DNA from 4 places in the Paenibacillus sp. Lou8.1 genome. Region 1 is predicted to be linked to each of the others. Evidence: riboswitches for the same ligand, from Rfam matches in the RefSeq annotation. Region 1 holds a riboswitch; each other region holds the start of a gene.
What was found. Region 1 has a riboswitch for cyclic di-AMP ahead of NLX78_RS03655 (3D domain-containing protein). Riboswitches for the same ligand answer to the same signal wherever they lie in the genome.
Positions count from the first base shown of each region.

Region 2: another riboswitch for cyclic di-AMP. It lies ahead of NLX78_RS25255 (C40 family peptidase); the one in region 1 lies ahead of NLX78_RS03655 (3D domain-containing protein).
Region 3: another riboswitch for cyclic di-AMP. It lies ahead of NLX78_RS24220 (resuscitation-promoting factor); the one in region 1 lies ahead of NLX78_RS03655 (3D domain-containing protein).
Region 4: another riboswitch for cyclic di-AMP. It lies ahead of NLX78_RS08700 (TrkH family potassium uptake protein); the one in region 1 lies ahead of NLX78_RS03655 (3D domain-containing protein).

Region 1 is NZ_JANAVN010000002.1:181,980-187,046, forward strand. Features, by position in the region: gene NLX78_RS03645 (NADH:flavin oxidoreductase/NADH oxidase) at 1-660, opposite strand, end outside; gene NLX78_RS03650 (polysaccharide deacetylase family protein) at 968-1,774, shown strand; gene NLX78_RS03655 (3D domain-containing protein) at 1,974-2,642, opposite strand; cyclic di-AMP (ydaO/yuaA leader) riboswitch at 2,649-2,822, opposite strand; gene NLX78_RS03660 (amino acid ABC transporter ATP-binding protein) at 3,054-3,776, opposite strand; gene NLX78_RS03665 (ABC transporter substrate-binding protein/permease) at 3,763-5,067, opposite strand, start outside.
Region 2 is NZ_JANAVN010000024.1:18,113-23,179, forward strand. Features, by position in the region: gene motA (flagellar motor stator protein MotA) at 1-17, opposite strand, end outside; gene NLX78_RS25240 (hypothetical protein) at 205-498, shown strand; gene NLX78_RS25245 (4a-hydroxytetrahydrobiopterin dehydratase) at 616-915, shown strand; gene NLX78_RS25250 (GNAT family N-acetyltransferase) at 994-1,500, opposite strand; gene NLX78_RS25255 (C40 family peptidase) at 1,805-2,305, opposite strand; cyclic di-AMP (ydaO/yuaA leader) riboswitch at 2,311-2,448, opposite strand; gene NLX78_RS25260 (hypothetical protein) at 2,725-3,552, opposite strand; gene NLX78_RS25265 (M1 family metallopeptidase) at 3,564-5,067, opposite strand, start outside.
Region 3 is NZ_JANAVN010000021.1:11,950-17,016, forward strand. Features, by position in the region: gene NLX78_RS24210 (HD domain-containing protein) at 1-794, shown strand, start outside; gene NLX78_RS24215 (TatD family hydrolase) at 837-1,607, shown strand; cyclic di-AMP (ydaO/yuaA leader) riboswitch at 1,809-2,091, shown strand; gene NLX78_RS24220 (resuscitation-promoting factor) at 2,363-3,511, shown strand; gene rnmV (ribonuclease M5) at 3,658-4,203, shown strand; gene rsmA (16S rRNA (adenine(1518)-N(6)/adenine(1519)-N(6))-dimethyltransferase RsmA) at 4,211-5,067, shown strand, end outside.
Region 4 is NZ_JANAVN010000005.1:114,190-119,256, reverse strand. Features, by position in the region: gene NLX78_RS08710 (LysR family transcriptional regulator) at 1-623, shown strand, start outside; gene NLX78_RS08705 (potassium channel family protein) at 629-1,306, opposite strand; gene NLX78_RS08700 (TrkH family potassium uptake protein) at 1,388-2,728, opposite strand; cyclic di-AMP (ydaO/yuaA leader) riboswitch at 3,137-3,289, opposite strand; gene NLX78_RS08695 (CPBP family intramembrane glutamic endopeptidase) at 3,551-5,067, shown strand, end outside.

The DNA.
Region 1 (5,067 bases):
GACGTATTCTTTGGCAGATATCCGCATAAGCACAGGCATGTCAGCAGGAAGAACCTCTTTAACAGCATGTATGACCTCAACACCGAACAGTGACAAATCCTGTCCATATTCATCTTCTCTGGTATTTGTTAAAGGCGAATGAAATTGATGGATCAGATAGCCGTGAGCGCCATGTATCTCAACCGTATCAAAACCGGCTTCCATCGCGCGGCGTGCGCCTTCTTTGTATGCCTGAACCAGTTCCCTGACTTCAACTGTCTTTAAGGCGTGCGGCTTTTTAAAGCGTTCGCTAAAAGGAATCGTGGACGGACCCACAGGTTGCTCAGCATCTTCAGCCTTGCGTCCAGCGTGGCCTAGTTGAATACCAATCTTGGCACCATACTTGTGGACTTCCTCTACAATCTTACGATATGCAGAAATATGTTCGTCACTCCAAATACCCAAATCACGATCCGTAATACGTCCATCTGGATGGACCGCTGTCATTTCCACAATAATAAGTCCAGTGCCTCCTACTGCCCGGCTCACATAATGGACATGATGCCATTCCGTTGGATTTCCGTCCTTGGCCTCCACGCTGTATTGGCACATCGGGGGCATGACAATCCGATTTTTTAAAGAAAGCCCCTTTAATTGATAAGGAGTAAACAAGTCGGTCACTTTTATCCATCCTTCCTTCAATTCCATGTCTGTATAATTATGAATTGCATCCCCATTATACACCAGCTGTCACTAGTATACCGAATTCGTTGTAAGGCTAAAACTTGCGAAAATGCTCCTGTTATCGGTCATGTTTAAGAGAATATGTACGTTTAGCTCCATCATCTTCATTGATAATCGTTTCATCGTGGGCTTCTTTCCATTCGTTTATGAGCCGAACTTGGTTAACAGCATATTTTTAATAGGACAGGTACATAATAGTCGAGAGCACCACTAGGTACCACTGCACGGGAAAGGGGGGATACATATGCCGTACAGGGGAGTGTTGCCATGCTTGGCACTGTTACTAGCATTCTCAAGTTTACCCGTTCACGCGGATGCGCCTCCCAACACCGGAACGCCCCATCCCAAGGAAACAGCTGTTGCTTCTTCTGTACATCAGAGCACAGATCGAGCAACTCCTACATTAGCAATGCTGCGAAAAAAACATGCGGACATTTTTAAAATGTGCGGCCCACACACCCGCCAAATTGCCCTAACCTTTGATGATGTGCCCGATTCTAGGTATACGCCGCAGGTTTTGGACGTATTACACGCCAATGGCATCAAAGCCACCTTTTTCATCGTCGGTCACCGTGCGGAAAAGCATCCGGGGATCATACGCCGTATTATCCGTGAAGGCCATGCTATAGGAAACCATTCCTATACTCATCCGGATTTTAGGAAGGCCACACCCGAACGATTTCGCAACCAGATTACAAAAACAGAACGTATTTTACAGGCCAGCGCAGGTTTTCGCCCCAAGTTGATCCGTCCACCCTACGGCGAAATCACGGAGCCTCAAATCCAATGGGCACGTCGTCATGGCTATATGATTGTCAATTGGAATGTAGACTCTCTCGATTGGAAGGGATTAAGTAAAACACAAATTCAACGCAATGTGATCCCAGCTACCGGGCCTGGCTCTATTATTTTAATGCACGCAGGTGGAGGTCAAAGTTCCAACTTGCAAGGCACTGTCCAAGCTCTGCCGGGTCTAATTCACTCTCTAAAAGCTAAGGGCTACAAATTTGTGACAGTCCCCCGGCTACTCCACACATCGGAACGGAAATAACCATATGTTTATGATTGAGCTACAAGCTAAAGCAACGTAAAAAGGCTGTCTTACCAGCAGAAGTTTTCTGCTCGTCAAGACAGCCTTTTTTTATGGATAAGACCTGATAAGAGTCCGACCTAGTTATATGCGGTAGGATACAGGCATTAAGTTTACATAATATATATTATGTTTAATTAAATCGTATATACGTACAATGCTATTTATCAATAACGTACAGCTTCACATTTTGAAATCCAAAGTCGTTCACAAATGATTTGTTGCCTGGAATAAAGATATCAATCCGCTTTCCTGTAATGGCGCTGCCCTGATCGCGAGCGACAGCTACAAAAGAATGATCCGGCAAACCTGGGTGGGAATAGCCTGTAACCAGCACTTTCGTGCCCATCGGAATGACGTTCGGGTCTACCGCAATTGTACCTAGTTTAAGCGGATTGCCGTAGTAGTCCACTGCTCCCCATTTACCATTCTCGTCGGCTGCGGCAGAATACGCTGAAGCCTTAACGTCAACTATTTTGCTATAGTTGAATGTTTTGCCCCACGCTTCAATCGTTGGCCCCTCATTCGCTGGTGCTTTCTCCGTAAGAAGCTGCGGCTTCGAATCCGAAGCTGCCTTCACACTTTTTTCGCCAGGCACCTTAATTTGCAGACCTGCATATATATTGTTGGAAGCAATGTTTGGGTTCGCCTTCGTTAGCTCGTCTACCGATACCCCATAACGTTGAGCAAGCAAAAAGAAGGTATCGCCCTCTTTGGCAGTGTGAAGCGAAGCAGCAGCCGCTACTCCAGCTGTCTGTGTCAGCCCTGCAATAGCTGCGGCAAGCACCGCAAATTTCATCGTTTTACCAATATGTTTTAGATGTTTCAAAGATATGTACCTCCTCTGTTATGCCTGCGAAGTTAGCTGTCGGATTCGGACTCAGGAGAAGCCCTATGCTTGTGCAATTCACCCCTAGGCATATTCCACATCGTCTTATGACGTATCGGAATGACTGCCGTTGTTACGTCCCCCGCACTTCCCATAGTTTGGACCCAGCATTCAGTGTTTGTCTTAACCGCATGCTGTCCCGGTAAGTTTTGGCTTACTGCATAATATCACAATTTTGTAACCTTATCCGCATGAAAATGTTGGTAACCTTGAATATCATACTATACTCATTACAATTTTGTCATCAAGAAATCGATATTTGTTACGAAAGTATGGGGAAATGGTGACAAAAAGAAAAAAGGCTCTCCGTCAAACGGAGGGCCTTTTTTTATAGATTATATCAGCACTTTCTTACAATACTTTGGCAAGAAAATCACGGGTGCGATCATGGCTTGGAGTGCCAAATACCTGCTCTGGTGTACCTTGCTCTACAATTTGACCGTTATCCATAAAGATAATTCGATCGCCTACCTCGCGGGCAAAGCCCATTTCATGCGTCACGATTACCATTGTCATGCCGCCTTCGGCGAGCTTCTTCATTACATCCAGAACCTCTCCAACCATTTCAGGGTCCAATGCAGAAGTCGGCTCATCGAACAGCATTACGTGCGGCTGCATGGCCAAAGCACGCGCAATCGCAATACGTTGCTTCTGTCCTCCGGATAGCTGGTTCGGATAGGTATTCTTCTTATCCTCAAGCCCTACGGTACGCAAGAGTTCTAGCGAAATTTTTTCCGCTTCCTTCCCTGACTGTCTTCTAACCTGTGTTGGGGCAAGTGTCAGGTTCTGCAACACTGTTTTATGCGGGAAAAGATTAAAATGCTGGAACACCATCCCCATCTTCTCCCGGGTTACATTAATATTATGGCCACGAGCTGTAATCGGCTCGCCCTCAAATAAAATCTCCCCGTCTGTAGGCTGTTCCAACAGATTCATACAACGCAAAAACGTACTCTTCCCCGAACCACTGGGGCCGATGATGACGACAACTTCACCTTTGGCAATATCTATATCAATGCCTTTTAAAATTTCATTCTTACCGAACGATTTACGCAGTTGTTTAACGGTGATCACTGGCTCTCAACTTCCTTTCCCATAAACCCAGCAGCTTAGACAAGCTGAATGTCATTACAAAATAAATAGCGGCTGCGATTACGAACGGACTTAATCCTTCGTAGGTGATGTTCTTAATGACCTGGGCCTGATACATAATATCCACCATCCCAATGGTCGAAATAATGGAGGATTCTTTAATGATCGTAATAAACTCATTACCGATAGCAGGCAAAATAGATTTAAACGCTTGCGGCAAAATGACATGACGCATAGCTTTACCGCGTCCCATACCCAACGAACGAGCAGCCTCCATCTGTCCACGGTCTACTGCCTGGATACCTGCCCGGAAAATTTCAGCCAGATATGCTGAACTATTCAGAGACAATGTGATTATACCAGACTGGAGTGGGGTAAAATTGACACCCAGCGTCAAAGCAACCCCGTAGTGAATGATCATAAGTTGTACCAGCATAGGTGTGCCACGCAGGATCTCCACATAAGTGGTACCTAACCACTCAATGATGCGTATACCGCTCATCCGCAGCAAGGATACGATCAGACCAATGATAAATCCAAACAGTACTCCGAGTGCAGACAGCAACAGAGTGTAGCCGATACCCGTAGCGTAAAAACTGCGGTATTTCCAAAAAATATCTACGATGTTATTAGAAGAAACCTGTCGATCTGCAGAGAGCGCGCTCGCTTCTGTGGAAAACTTCTCAATCGACCCGTCCGCTTTCAGGCGAGCCAACGTTTTATTTACAGAGGCAAGCAATTCTGCGTTCCCCTTGCGTATACCTACTGCTGTTTCTGCTCCGGCATCCTCAGGCACCGCCTTGGCAAGTGTTACGGTACCATCTAACGTGTATCCTTTAGCAACCGTATCTTCGATCACAACAGCGTTGATACGCTGGGTCCGCAGCTGGAGTACCAGATCGGATATTTTGTCCAGTGAGGTTACAGTGGCATTGGGTACTTTTTGAGCAATTTCTTCCTGAATACTCCCTTTTTGTGCACCAATCTTCTCGCCTTTCAAAGTATCCATCGTAGGATATTTGTCTTTATCCTCTGGACGTACCATAATGACTTGCTTGGAGCGATAATATACATCTGAAAAATCAATGCTCTTTCTCCGCTCATCCGTCGGTGTCATACCGGACAGTACCAAGTCTACACGACCACTTTGCAAAGCAGGCAGCAAAGAGTCAAAACTCATGTCCTCAGGGACCATCTCCGCATCCAAATCTTTGGCGATTTCTTTGGCGATATCCACATCGAACCCAACAATGGTATCCTTACCGTTAATGAC
Region 2 (5,067 bases), on a different contig from region 1:
ATGGTTGAAATTTGCATGATACACCTCATCCATGAGAATAGATTTTGAATCCTTTCATGCCGCCGGGGTCGTCCTTGCCCCAAGCGCGTCATTACAAGACGGATTATAGTATTTATCGACAAAACTCTCTTTTTTGTTAAGTGCGAATTTCCGGTATAATAAGGTGATTATGTATTGAATGGCGGAACCATTGGAGGAAATGGCATGGGAGTAAAGCATGGGCGTGAGTATGAACAAATTTTGAACGATTTGACAGAGGCTGTGGGGCGCATCCCAGATAGCTATGAATTTTTTGAGATGGAAGCAGAAGATTGGGACAGGCTGGACCCGGCGGGACGTCAGGAAGTCAATGAAGCTTTGGCAGAAGACTTATTTTATGCACTGGGTACAGAGCCCACAATCACTGTAGGGAGTAGCGTTGTGATCTATGAGCCGGAGCAGCATCGCATCTATGTACTTATTGGGGACGAGGAGCTGACGTCAGTCCCTTTGATTTGAGGTCCGTCTTATGGATTTATCAACGGGGCCGTGGTAATATGTACACCAATATATCGTAGTTTTGGCCGTATTTAAGCGGTCGAAAGGCTTCCGTATAAACGGGGAGGAGTTCGTAACATGCCTTTTACACAAGAAGAGATTGAAGCACATCTGGAGAAACTGGAGGGCTGGGAACTGGAGGAAGGACGTTGGATCGTTCGAAAATATAATTTTTCCAGTTTTATGAAAGGGATTGCATTCGTGGATGAAGTTGCCGCTATATCTGAAGCATTCAATCATCATCCATTTATTACGATTGATTATAAGACCGTGACTCTGCGTTTGACCTCTTGGGACGACGGCGGTATTATGGCCGTGGATATTAAGGAAGCCCAACAATATAATGAAGCTTTTGAAAAAATGCGCAGCAGTCATTGAGCTTGTAATGATCTGTCGTATGATGATAAAAGCGCCTTCGCTATACAACATCGTGGTTGTATGCCGAAGGCGCTTTTATCATAGAATTTGGGTTGGGTGCTCGGGACGATATACCATACAATAAAATGGTTTTTTGCCATCAGGAGTCTGGCGTTCATAGGTATCTGTAAGCTCAAATCCAGCCGCCTTGTAGGCCCGGATAGCGCGCTCATTCCAAGTGAGCACCTCTAGATCAATTTCATTCTTCGGGTTGCGTCGTTGAGCTTCCTCTGCAATGGCACGGACAAAATCAGAGCCTTTGCCATGTCCGCACCTGTCAGGATGCATTCCAAGACCTAGCCGGGTCACACCGATCATAGGAAAATATTGAGCAAATCCCGTCAGTTTGTTCTCTTCATCCAGTACGGCAACATATTGCTCTTGGCGAAGCGTGGGACTTCCAAATTCGACTTCAAGTGCCTTCATTTGTTCCCAGGGGAGCCAACCATATATGTTATAAGGTGGATCATAGTGCCACTCACAGATTGCAGCCGCTTGATGCTCGTCCATCGGTACGATCCGATAGTTGGATATTGAGGCCGGCATGTGTTCCATCCTCCTTTACACAGGTACTTCAATCATTAACAACAGATTGTAGACAAGTTGCAGAGGAATGGCAAGCGTGTTTATTTCATACCTAAGTCGGGTATACATTCAATAAGAAGGAATTACTGCTCATATGCTCCCCCAGCGGTGACGGTAAAACCGACGATGTTCGCTACAATTGAAACCTTTTGAGGTCTCAGTTCGTCAGTAAAGATAATAATTGCTGATGTTGTGGACATAAAAAACCGCAATTCGATTCCGGCCAGAATCAAATTGCGGCTAGGGTTAGCTTGCTGTGCGTTAGTTATTCTACGTTATCGTCATCAGGAATGTCTGAAGCTACAGAATGGTAAGCGTCTGTGCTCATAATTCTTTTTGCACCGACATAGCGGTTAGCGTAATAATTTTCGTTCAGTGAGCTAACTACTACACCACGTGAAGTCGAGGAGTGGGCAAATTTCCCTTCACCTACGAAGATACCTACATGGGAAATGCCTCTTCCTGTGGTGTTGAAGAACACCAGGTCCCCAGGTCTCATTTCATCGCGGGATACAGAAGATCCCATTTTGAATTGTGATCCAGATTGATGCGGAAGTTTAATTCCCAGTTTGTTGTATACGTACATTGTGAAGCCGGAGCAATCGAATCCCTCGAGTGTAGTGCCTCCGCTTCTGTAGTTCGTTCCTTTGGCATCTTGGATGACCTGGTCCATCTTAGAGTCTGCATATGCACTGCCGCCACCGAATGTAAAAGATGTAAAGGCAATGGCAAGACCCATAGCTGCGATCGTTAGCTTCTTCTTCAAAAAAAATATACCCCTTCCAATGCCTGCGAGGTTAGCTTAAGGATTCGGTAGAAGGTTCCCCTATGACCACTCTGTTGCGAGATCAATTCACCCAAACTGGTTCCCCCGCTTCCTAGGTGCCAGGAATTAGGCTTAACTTAAGATGTGCACCTTGGAGAGCAGTATTCACAATAACGTTATTTTTGAGATAAAGGTTACAATAAAGATTACAAAGTTGTTACTATCAGTTCACTGCGATTATTGTAACAAAGACGGCTGGCTTTGGCAAATGTTTCATTGCAAAAAGTTACAAAAAAAATCTGCTCCTCATGTCCCAGGAACAGATCTTGTTAACAGTATTCAGTTATGTGTCGTTTGCGCGAATATGAATCAAGGTTTTTCGACAGACGGAAATGAAGTAAAAAACATAAAGGCAGGGCTTAGCTTCTACTAGAGATATCGGTATGCCATAGTCTGTACTGCGAACTGATATGCCACAGCCTGACCAGACTAGTAACAAAATGATACGATTGCTGGAGAATGAGCGCCAGCATGCCAGTCCAAATCATCGCCACGGTGCCAAATAGACCGAAGACCAGCAGCACACAAGCACCGAGCAAAAGGGATATACCGACAGCTGGGAGGAGCTGGCGAAAGAAGGCGAGCAGGGACGATAGTATGGCGTGACCACCGACAGTACCCAGTTGCATATACAGGATGCACTGCCGAATGAACCATCCGTATGCCATCCATCCAATGACATAGGGCAATAAATGCAGCAGATAAGAGGAAGATTGAAGTGCTCCTGCTACAATAGGGTAGAGTCTCGGTACTACCCAAAAGGCGGGAAGCAGCAGCAGTCCCAACTCGATGGTGTAATACAACAGCGACGACATGCCATGGCGTTTCATACCCTTGAAAAAGGACAGGCTTTGCGGTTCAGTCGCATCGGTATGCAGACTTTGATATATTCCGGCTCTAATGAAGGGAGTGATCAGTATACGTAGTACAGTCGCCCCTAGTAGTATCCACAAATACACATGTACTTCCCGGCTGTCCATCAGAGCAATCTGGCTCTCCATCCAAAATAAGGTCTGTCCCAGCTCGTTTTGACCCTGATCAGGATAACGGAGCAATAGCGGGATAACGGCAGACTGCACCAGCCGATAGAGAAACACCCCCCACAGTAGTCGATACAGAAATAAAATGATAACGATATAGAATCGTATGCGCACCAGCGCCCAGCCCTCTTTTATAACAGTCCGCATCTATAGACACCTCACCATGACAGACTTCCAAGCAGTGTCTCCAACAGCTTGGTTACACTTATACTCCAACGGGTTTGTTGCTTTTCGTCCAATTCGGCTTTTAGGCTATTGTTAATATGCTTGTTCTCCAGTGCAATGGTATATAGGGGATCAAGGGTTACATAGGAAACGGGAGAAGTACTTTTGATCCGAAAAGTTATGCTTTTGCCCGCACCGTCCCAAGCCTTGAATATCGTGGTACCATCCTTGAAGGTAAATTGGACAGGGATCTTGGGGTAATCCGCCCCTTTTTTGCTGACCGTCACGACTGCTTCATATCCATTCTCCAGCTTGTGGTTTGTGATGTGATCCACTGAAAAGTCCGCCATCTGGCCGTCATATACATACTGTTCAAAATAGTGGCTCCATGAGCGTCCGGTGACTCTCTCCACGATACGTTGAAAATCCAGTGAGGACGGATGCTTGAATCGGTACGTCTGGACGTAGGTCCGCATAATGCGATCCATTTTTTTCATACCCACCTGACGTTCAATGCCCCGTAGGACCAGCTTGCCTCGAGAGTAGGCATTTTGCGCGTACTCAGCAGCTGAGCCGTACTTCCATGACTCACGGTTTAGCGGCTGTGGGGAGGCTACCTGTCCCGATTGTAATGGCAGGTTGGGGGTAAGCCCATATTCTTGCTCCATAAGCCGCTCCTCTGCATAGGAGGTGAAGCCTTCATCCAGCCACGGCTCCTCAAATTCATTATTGGCTACCATTCCGTAGAAATATTGATGTCCAATCTCATGAACTAATGTCCGTTCCAGACTATAGCCAGGATTCAGATTACCCGCAGCAGCGGCCGTGATGAGTGTCGGATACTCCATACCGCCGGCTCCATTGCCTGATTTGGGTGGAACCACGATGGATAGGGTGGAATATGGATAAGGCCCGTACCATTTGCTGTAGTACGAAAGGGCGGCCTTCGCTGCGCTCATATAGCGCCCTTTGAGCTCCTTGTGCGACGGGTCAAGGTAGAGCTTGATTTTGACACCAGGGACTTCAGCAGAAGAAAAGGGTTCTTCTACGGTTACAAAGTTGGGTGAAGCGGACCAGGCAAAATCGTGTACATCATCGGCATAAAATTGATATATTTTTTGGCCGTTCTGTCGGACGGCACCACGGGTGGGAAATCCGGTCGCTGCTACGATATGAGTTTCAGGCACCCGAATCCGTACGCTGTAAATTCCAAAATCGGCATAAAACTCGGAGTTACCATGATACTGGTGGAGGTTCCAGCCCTCCTCGGCGCGTCCACGCTGTCCTGCAGTCTCGTAGACGCTGAGCTTCGGGAACCACTGTCCTGCCATTACAAAATCATCTGTCGCGCCCATACGAGCGAAGATGGCGGGCAGTTTTACCTCAAACTTCATATATAATGTGATTTCTTCGCCACCTCGTACCGGCTTGGGTAGACGCACCTTCACGAGCGAACGGTCGCCTGCGTTACCGTCATCTGGCTGCACATATTGGATG
Region 3 (5,067 bases), on a different contig from region 1:
TAACCAGTCCACTAGATGCCGATCGTATGGATTATTTGTTGCGGGATGCTCACTCGACAGGTGTCAACTACGGCACGATTGATTTGGATCGTATTTTACGACTGCTGCGTCCTCATAATGGGAGAATTGTTGTGAAGGAATCAGGTATGCATGCAGTAGAAGATTATTTAATGTCACGCTACCAGATGTATTGGCAAATTTATTTTCATCCTGTAACACGCAGCTCGGAAATCCTTTTACGTAAAATTTTCAAGCGAGCAAAGGAATTGTTTAAAAACGGATATGAGTTTGGATTTCTGCTGGACCCGTTGCCGGATCTGTTGAAAGGAGATCTTACAGTAGAGCAATATCTGATGCTCGACGAGTCATTAATCCAGACCGTATTTAGCCAGTGGAAACGAGAAAAGGACGAGATTTTAAGTGATTTGAGCAGCCGGTTTATGGACCGTAGATTGTATAAATATGTAGAGATTGAAAATATGGATACAGATACCATTGACAGTATTCGAGAAGCTTTGAAAGAGGCTGGTTTGCACCCTGAATATGATTTTGAAATTGATTTTCCGACAGATCTTCCTTATGATGTGTTTCGGCAGGGTGGCTCGACGGACAACCAGATTTTACTGCTTGGACGTCAGGGCGAGGTGAGTGAAATATCCGAAGTTTCGGAAATTGTGCGCTCAATAAGTGGTATTCACCGAGGGAAATATCATATGTATTTTCCCCAGAATAAATTGAACGCGGTAAAAGACAGGATTCCTGCCGAAATAAGGAATTATTTTGTCAAAGAATAGACAACTATATAGAAATGTAAGTAAAAAAAGGAGATGTAAACCTTGGATTTATTCGACACTCATACTCACTTGGATGCGCCACAATTTGACGAAGATCGTGAAGAAGTTATAGCACGTGCTGTCGAATCAGGAGTAACGCGGATGATCAATATCGGATTTAATCGTGAGACCATTCCATCCACCATGAAATTGGCCGAGACGTATGATTTTATTTATGCGGCAGTTGGATGGCACCCACAGGATGCTATTACAATGCAGGAGGGCGATCTAGAATGGATTGCATCGTTATGCAGTCATAAAAAGGTTGTAGCCATCGGGGAGATCGGTCTGGATTATTATTGGGATACATCACCGAAGGATGTGCAGCATCGGGTGTTTCGAAATCAAATTGGTCTGGCTCGTGAGCTCAAGATGCCCATTGTTATTCATAACCGGGATGCACATGAAGATATTGTTAAGATTTTGCGCGAGGAAAAAGCGAGTGAGATTGGTGGAGTCATGCACTCCTTTTCGGGTAGCTGGGAGACAGCCAAAATGGTGCTGGATATGGGATTTCACCTTTCCTTCGGTGGTCCAATAACGTTCAAAAATGCCAAGCAGCCAAAAGAGGTGCTCGCACAGGTGCCGCTGGACCGTCTGCTCATTGAAACTGATGCTCCCTATCTGACGCCTCATCCGTTTCGTGGGAAGCGAAATGAGTCTGCACATGTGAGACTGGTAGCAGAGGCTGCAGCCCAAATCAAAGGGATTACAGTGGAGGAATTAGTGTCAATAACGACCCGAAATGCCCTGGAACGATTTGACATTCAATGAAAAAGTGAAGAAATCGATCAAAATAAAGAGATAGACGAAGCTAATCATGAATTTGTTGCAGGAAACTCGAGAATATTACAATATTTTAACCGAATATTTTAAAAAATGTACTTGAAACCTGCTTTACAACATGCATAGAAACAGGATATCATCTTTTCAGTGAATTGTTGTTTGAATGTAAACATCAACAAGTCATTTCATGAACCAGTCTCGCTGAGTCCCTTTTACAGGGAACGGGGGAACCGATATGGCTTACAGTACGTCCGGCGTATGTGCAAGAAGGGAACGTTTCTTCCGCCAGCCGGCTCGACCTAAATTCTTTTCCCGGATGGGATTGAACAGGTGGAGGAGCCGTATTTCGATTTCTTTCTGGGTCTTCGGGGTGAATGTGAAGGCGACCGCCATGAGCGGTTGACCCAAGCTAGGGCGACTCTCTACGTCCGAACCCGACAGCTAACCCCGTAAGCGTAACAAGAGAGAAGCCATCTCGTGCATGAGTTTTCCCGCATATTCACACATGCCGGAAGCCACGAAAGAGCTCTCTAGTCTCTTTCTCTGGCTTTTTTTGTTGTGAATAAAAGAAAATCTGTCATCATACTGTGGTTAAACAGGGGAGGACAGCATGCCGCGAAGACGGGTACATGGTGCAGGACAGTCGTAGTTTGGGCTTGTCTTGTAGAAAATCTGTTATAGTCACGTCAAATCTCAACTATGTCTTACTCCAGACGGCGGGCTATGTAAGGAGGACGGAGGAAATGGGCATTTTCCAGAAAAAGGATACCCATGAGTCACGCTCATCCAGCATGTCTTACGTATTGCGTTGGAAGCAAGAGAATGTGCGCCAGGCTGCTTTGGTTGCTATTTTTCTAATCGCGCTAACGATTATGATTTCAATTCTGATGTACACGCAATCTAAAAAACAAGTCTTTTTTGTCATCGATGGCAAGGCGTCTGCGGTAGAAACCCGGGAATCCAAGCTTCAAGATTTGCTGAGCGAGCATTCCATTTCACTTCAGCCGCATGATACAGTTTCCATGCCGCTAAATGGAGCAATACAGGATGGCGATCGCGTAGTCATTAAACGTGCCAATCAGGTTAAAGTATCTTCAGGCAATGAGACGAAAAAGTTGTACACAACAGAAAATACAGTAGAAGGTGCCATTCGTACCTCGGGCTATAAATTATCATCAACGGATAAAGTTTATCCTGCGTTGGATGCCTCTGTTTCGTCTAACATGGACATAAAAATCGTCCGTGTGAAGAAACAGCAGGTCGAACAGAAAAAACAGGTGCCTTATCAGGTCATCAAAACGGCCGATCCGAGTCTTTATAAAGGCGATAATCGGGTCATTCAAAGCGGCAAATCGGGTGTGGTCGTCCAGCACGTTCAAAAGGTATATCATGATGGAAAATTGGTATCCAAACAGCTGGTTAACAAGGAAGTTGCACAGAACCGTGTGGATAAGGTCATTGCGGTAGGAACGAAGAAAAAACCGGTCGTTCTTGCTGCTTCCGTCGGTCCCAATGATGCGGTTAAGGCAACAACGGTTAGTTCGGGCAGTGCTGTCCGTAAAGCAGGCGTAAATTTTAAATATAGCAAAGTTTTACAAAATGTCTCCATGACGGCGTATTCCTCACAGGAGCCAGGTATCGGTACACGTACTGCATCCGGCGCACGTGTCACGGAAGGACGCACCATCGCGGTCGATCCGAGTATAATTCCAATCGGCTGGTGGGTGTACATCGAAGGGGTGGGCTTCCGTCGTGCGGAGGATACCGGTGGCGCGATTAAAGGCCACAAAATCGATGTGTATTATGAGAGTTTGAGCCGAGCCAACCAATTTGGTCGTAAGCACGGTAAAACCGTATATGTTATCGGACCGGTAAAGCCTGAAATCAACTAAAACAGGTTGTGTATGTTGAGGGCAATGCGATAGTATTAACAACATAGTTATGCCATGCTAAGAAGAGGATATCCTCTTCTTATTTTGTTTTCAAAAGCAGGGAAAGATAAATATAGCTTGCTGTGTAGCAGTGGAGGGAAACGCAAATGATCAAGGAAGTGATCGTGGTAGAGGGCCGGGATGATACGGTGGCCATTCGCCGCGCTGTTGAAGCGGATACGATAGAAACTGGCGGCTCCGCCATTAATAAAATGACGCTGCGTAAAATTGCATTGGCGCAGGAGCGGCGGGGGGTCATCATTTTAACCGATCCCGATCATGCAGGGGAGCGCATCCGTAAGATTATCGCTTCCAAGGTACCCGGCTGCAAGCAGGCCTTTATACCCGAGGCAGAAGCGACGCGTAAAGGAGATATTGGCGTGGAGAATGCCTCACCAGAAGCGATCAGACACGCTCTTGCACGGGTCCATACGACAGTGGAAGGCGCTGACCCGCTGATTGAGTGGGCGGACCTGATTGATGCTGGACTCATCACCCATCCCAATGCTGCTGCACGCCGTATGGCCTTAGGGAATGTGCTGGGTATTGGTTATTGTAACGGAAAGCAGCTACATAAACGGCTCTCTGTATTTCAGATCAGCCGCGAGGAATTTGCCGGGGCGCTGGCACAAATTGAAAGTGAAGGATTGTGATGTCCGTATGACAGGGATTCAAGATATAGCAACACCGCGGCGTACGAAGGAAATTATTCAACGGCACGGTTTTTCGTTCAAAAAGAGTTTGGGACAAAATTTCCTGATTGATCAAAATATTCTCAATAAGATTGTAAATGCTGCCGGATTGGATGAGACGAAGGGTGCACTTGAGATCGGTCCTGGGATTGGCGCTTTGACCGAGAAGCTGGCGCAATCGGCCAAGGTAGTTACCGCTGTCGAGATTGACCAGCGGCTGCTGCCAATTCTCGAAGAGGTGTTGGCCCCTTACGAGCATGTGAAGGTACGTCATGGAGACGTGCTGAAGCTGGATTTGCGCGAGGTGTTCGCAGCCGATTTTGCAGACGTGAGTAAAGTAAGTGTCGTGGCTAATCTGCCGTACTATGTTACTACACCGATTCTGATGAGGCTACTGGAGGACAAGCTCCCTCTGGAGAATATCGTCGTTATGATCCAAAAAGAAGTGGCTGAGCGCATGGCTGCGTCTCCTGGAACGAAGGATTACGGCAGTCTGAGCATTGCAGTGCAATATTACAGCGAACCTGAATTAGTCTGCATTGTGCCGAATACAGTATTTATTCCCCAGCCAAATGTGGAGTCTGCAGTCATCCGGCTGCGTGTACGGGAAGCCCCCCCGGTGGAAGTGGTGGATGAGAAGCACTTCTTTGAAGTGGTTCATGCTGCTTTTGCCCAGCGTCGTAAAACCATTTCCAATAACTTAAAAAGCCGTTTCTTCACCAAAGAGAACAGGGACACGCTGGAGCCGCTGTTGCAACAAGCTGGTATTGAACCCTCCCGTCGAGGAGAAACGCTAAGTATTGAGGAATTTGCGCGTCTCAGCGC
Region 4 (5,067 bases), on a different contig from region 1:
GGGCTAGTCTCACGACACTCCAAACGACGCTGCCTACCCTCGTCGAAGCTTTCATGAGCAAGCATCCTCAAACCGAGCTAAAGCTGCTCACCGGTAAAACCCATGAAATCGTCGCCTTTGTACGTGACAAAAAAGCAGACGCCGGTATTGTCGGGTCTGCCATTCATGAAGCCGGACTGCGTTGCATTCCGCTATTTGATGATCATTTGGAGCTCGTTGTTCCCATTGGACATGAATTAACCGTCAAGACAGGAACGGCCTCGATGAAAGATCTGCAAGGATTGCCGATGATTATTTTCTCCAAAGGAACCTGGTACCGCAGTCTGACGGATGACTTATTCCAGCGCAGCGGCATCATGCCGGATATCCGCATGGAAATCGACTCCTTCGAGGCAATTGTACGCCTGCTTCCAACCTGTAAGGCTTCTGCCTTGCTACCCAAATCCTATTTGCGCAGCGAACTATTACGGGATAATGGACTCACTGCATTGTACTTGCCCGATTTGAAGGAGACACGCCGAACGACCTCCCTCATTTACTCGGAGACGACCGATCTCGGTCCGACAGCACGACGCTGGATTAGCGAGACACGGGCGTCGTTTGCAGGTTACCGTATGGTGTAGAGGGTTTAATCCTCTTCATTAACATTAACAACCTCATCCTCAAAGCGACCGATATTGTCATTCGAACCGATGATGACCATAATATCATCTGCTTTTAGCCGATCCATAGCCGTCGGTGCGATCAGGATACCGTTCGCCGTATGAAGCGCCACAACGCTACAACCAAAGCGGGTACGGGCATTTAGCTCTGCTAGCGTTTTGCCATTCAGACATGCAGGTACATTGAGTTCCACAATACTGTATTCCTTAGACAACTCCAAATAATCGAGCAAATTAGGCGTGACTAGCTGGTGAGCCACCCGGATACCCATATCCCGTTCTGGATAAATAATCCGGTCCACACCGAGCTTTTCTAACGCACGCCCGTGCAGCACAGATATGGCTTTGGCTACAACTTTTTTCACACCCAGCTCCTTCAGCAAAATGGCGGTGAGGATGCTTACCTGAATGTCATCACCAATAGCAACAATGCCACAATCGAAATTACGGATGCCCAGTGATCGCAACGAGTCTTCATCGGTAGCGTCCGCCACGACAGTATGTGTCAACATCTCACTCATACTGTCCACAACATCCTCATTCCGGTCAATGCCTAGCACCTCGCACCCCATATCCACCAATTGCAAAGCCAGGCTTGAGCCAAACCGCCCCAAGCCAATAACTACAAACTGCTGCGTTTTCATATCTACTCGAAAACTCCTTATCTGAATCAATTTCATAAATGATTAAACCAACGAAATGTATACTACTTATCATGAAATGATTCATCCTATAATCATTTTGCCTTCCGGATGACGATATAATTCTTTACCCTTTTTCGGCCCCAGTGCATAAGCTAGCGTGAGTGGCCCCAGTCTACCTGCAAACATCGTCAGGGTAATCACCAGCTTGCCTATGACTGTCAAATCAGGTGTAAGCCCCATCGACAGCCCCACCGTACCAAACGCAGACACCGTCTCAAACAAGATCATCAGAAAATGATGATCTTCGGTTGCCGACAAAATCATGGTCACCCCGATCACGAACAGCAACCCCAGCAGTGTGATGGTCAAAGCCTTGTAAATTCGTCCCTGCGCAAGTCGGTACTTGAACAGTACAATATCTTCCCGCCCCCGCAGCATCGAAATCACTGCTCCAATGAGCAGGGCGAATGTTGTGGTCTTAATCCCGCCTCCAGTAGAGCCAGGGGAAGCCCCAATAAACATGAGTATGATGATAAAAAACTGCGTAGCCTGCCGCAAGCCTGCGATGTCCAGCGTATTGGCACCTGCGGTACGGGGAGTAACGGACTGGAATAAAGATCCCAGTAGCTTACCACCCCAATCAAGCGAGCCAAGAGTCTTTGGATTCGTAAACTCAAATACAAAAATCACGAGCGTGCCGACTACAATCATAGCGCCCGTCATGCTGAGTACCACCTTGGTATGCAAGGACAGTCTCTTGCGCTTGCGATATTCTGCCAGGTCTGACATCACTACAAAACCAATGCCGCCAGAAATAATTAGAAACATTGCGGTAAAATTAACAATCGGATCATATACATAACCTGTCAAGCTGCGAAATTCACCGAATAAATCAAAACCAGCATTGTTAAACATGGAGATGGCATGCCAGATTCCAAAATAAATCGCCCTGCCTACGGGCATATCAAAGGACCAGCGAACCGAGAATATCGTAGCGCATACGCCTTCAATAACCAGTGAGTACAGTAATACCTTACGGATTAACCCGACAATTCCCTCTACAGAAGTCTGATTCATCGCTTCCTGCAAAATGAGACGCTCCCGCAAGGAAATCCGACGCTTGAACACCAGCGCGATTAAGGTAGCCATGGTCATAAAGCCCAGGCCGCCGATCTGAATGAGCGCGGCGATAACAACTTGACCAAAGGTTGTAAAAAAGGTCCCTGTATCCTTAACGACAAGCCCTGTAACACAGGTCGCAGAGGCGGCAGTAAACAAAGCGTCTATAAACGCAAGTGACTTTCCTGTTGTATTGGAGATCGGCAGCATTAACAATAAACTACCTATTAGAATGATAATGGCAAAGCCCGCAACGAATATCTGCGGTGGAGAAAGCCGGAGCCAGCTTGCATTGGGATTCATCTATTCATCACTTCTCTCCTAATCCTTAAAACTATAAATCAGTGATTTAATACGGTGTAAGCTCGCTACGCGTTCCATTTGATCTTTCGATCGTCGTTGCCCCTGAATTTTTTGATTTTTCCAAACCTTAAATAACTATAATTAGCATTCCCTGAATACAGGAAGAATGCATGTCAAGCACTACTCGGCCCCCTGTGCTATTGGCGGGCAGTAGCGAAGGGGGCAGAATTGTTCTGAAGAAGCGAAGCGTTTGCCTTTATCTCCGGATTTTAACCATTAAAGGGGGTATACAATCAAAAAATCCGGGGATAACAGCAATCGGAAGAGCAATCTGCACCCGCAGCGGTCTAACCAATCCAAACACTTTTATACGCACAAAAAAAGACACCGGAAAACCGAGTGCCTGACTTGGTTCCTGCTCATAGCCTACGAGGTTAGCTGACGGATTCGGGCAGCACAGTATGCCCTATTTACACTTCCGATCCAGCAGGATCGGTTGTAAAATTCACCCCAGTAACATGGTTCCCCCGTTTTCCCATAGAAATTCGGCTCAACTGTATATCATTACCTATGTATTTCATAGGCATTGCCTCAAGATTATAATCCTTCTATATCCAGATCACAAAACCGATTTCGCCGAAAAAACGTGAAATTGGCTTTATTTTGCGAATGGGCATCGTTTAATCGCAGCTTATCTAATTTTATTGGAACTTTAAAGTGCTTTCACTCTATTTTCATGAATATCGCTTGTCTGTTGGCGGGAACCTGTGCAGTATGATATCTTTAATGGATGTTCTTATTTACAGATTAAGGAGGAAACTCATGAATCCTATCGGGAAACCGGTCGTGCTCACGGCCAACTTCAAAAAACTAGGCTTGCTGGGCGGGATTGGCCTGATTTGCTTTTTTATCTTTCAATTGCTTATTCCCTCGCTTAGCAATCCGAGTCCAGAATCAGTAATGAACGCAAAGGTCATCAGCAAACAAGAAGCGGTCATACACGCATTGGACTTCGCCCGCTCCGAGCTGGGCTATACTGAATCACAGCCTGAGGAGCCTGTCGTGACCTATCAGGCCGAAACAGATTTGTACGGTTATTTATCTAGAGAAAAACTACTTCAACAGTACGACCGTACATGGAAAAAAAGTTACCCTTACGAAACCTTTCGGGTCGATCTGCCTGAATCCTCAGCGAAGAGTAAACTGCAAATTCATGTGGATTTATCCACTGGCAAGGTCGTTAGCTTTAAACGGATCACCTCCAGCACCAATTACACACAGGCTGATATTTCTACGGATGAACAAGCACGTAACAGGCTTGTACGTGTGGCTGAGGACGGCATGACGCTCGAAGCCAAGGAGCAGGCGGCCGCAGTATGGGTCAAGCGCTTTGGCTTTAAGCCGTCGGATTTGAAGCTTGCGACCACTGAACAAGAAGGCGGATTAAAGTATACCGTAGACGATAAAAAAATCGGCGCCTCGGTACTTACACTGGCTTTTACTTTTGAAGACGGTGATGTTCGCTCCTTCACCCAAAGCTTTTCGGCCCCGTCGTCCTATACCGATTATATCGAAAAGCAAACATTTTGGGCGAATTTGATGACCTATGCGGGTTATGCCCTATTTAGCTTTGTACTGGGTGTACTTGCTATTGTGTATGCGTCACTCACCCGACGACATACTTCATTTGTACGCGGCATTGTTCTATCCGTTGTATACTTTATTGCTAGTATAGCTGGGACCATGAACATGCTGCCTTTATTGCAAGCAGAAGCAGGCGGTAAGGGCATGCTTATATTTCTTATGGTTTTCCAGATTGGTGTTACCTTTTTCATGGCTGTAGCGCTCTACTTCTCCTTGGTCGGCGGTGACGGGCTTATGCGTCAGGTTGGACTGAATGCATGGCCGCGTGCAAAAGAGCCGGGCTACGGGTTGTATGTGCTTCGCAGTATGTATGTTGGCTACTTGTGGGCCTTTATTTTACTCGGGGTACAATCCATCTTATTCTTTATACTGGAGCGCACATTTAATACATTCTCCACCACAGATGCCACACAATCCCCTTACAATATGGCTTATCCATGGCTACTGCCGATTATGGCGTGGATGGCAGGTATTGGAGAAGAGACTGTCTACCGTCTGTTTGGTATTCCGATGGTCAAAAAAATAGTGAAAAACACTTTTGTTGCTTGTCTGATCACCACGCTGATTTGGGCACTGGGACATACACTTTATCCGATCTATCCGGTGATTTCCAGACCTATTGAGCTGACTTTTCTTGGTTTGCTGTTCAGTTTTGTGTTCCTGCGTTACGGCTTTATTGCCGCCATGTTCAGCCA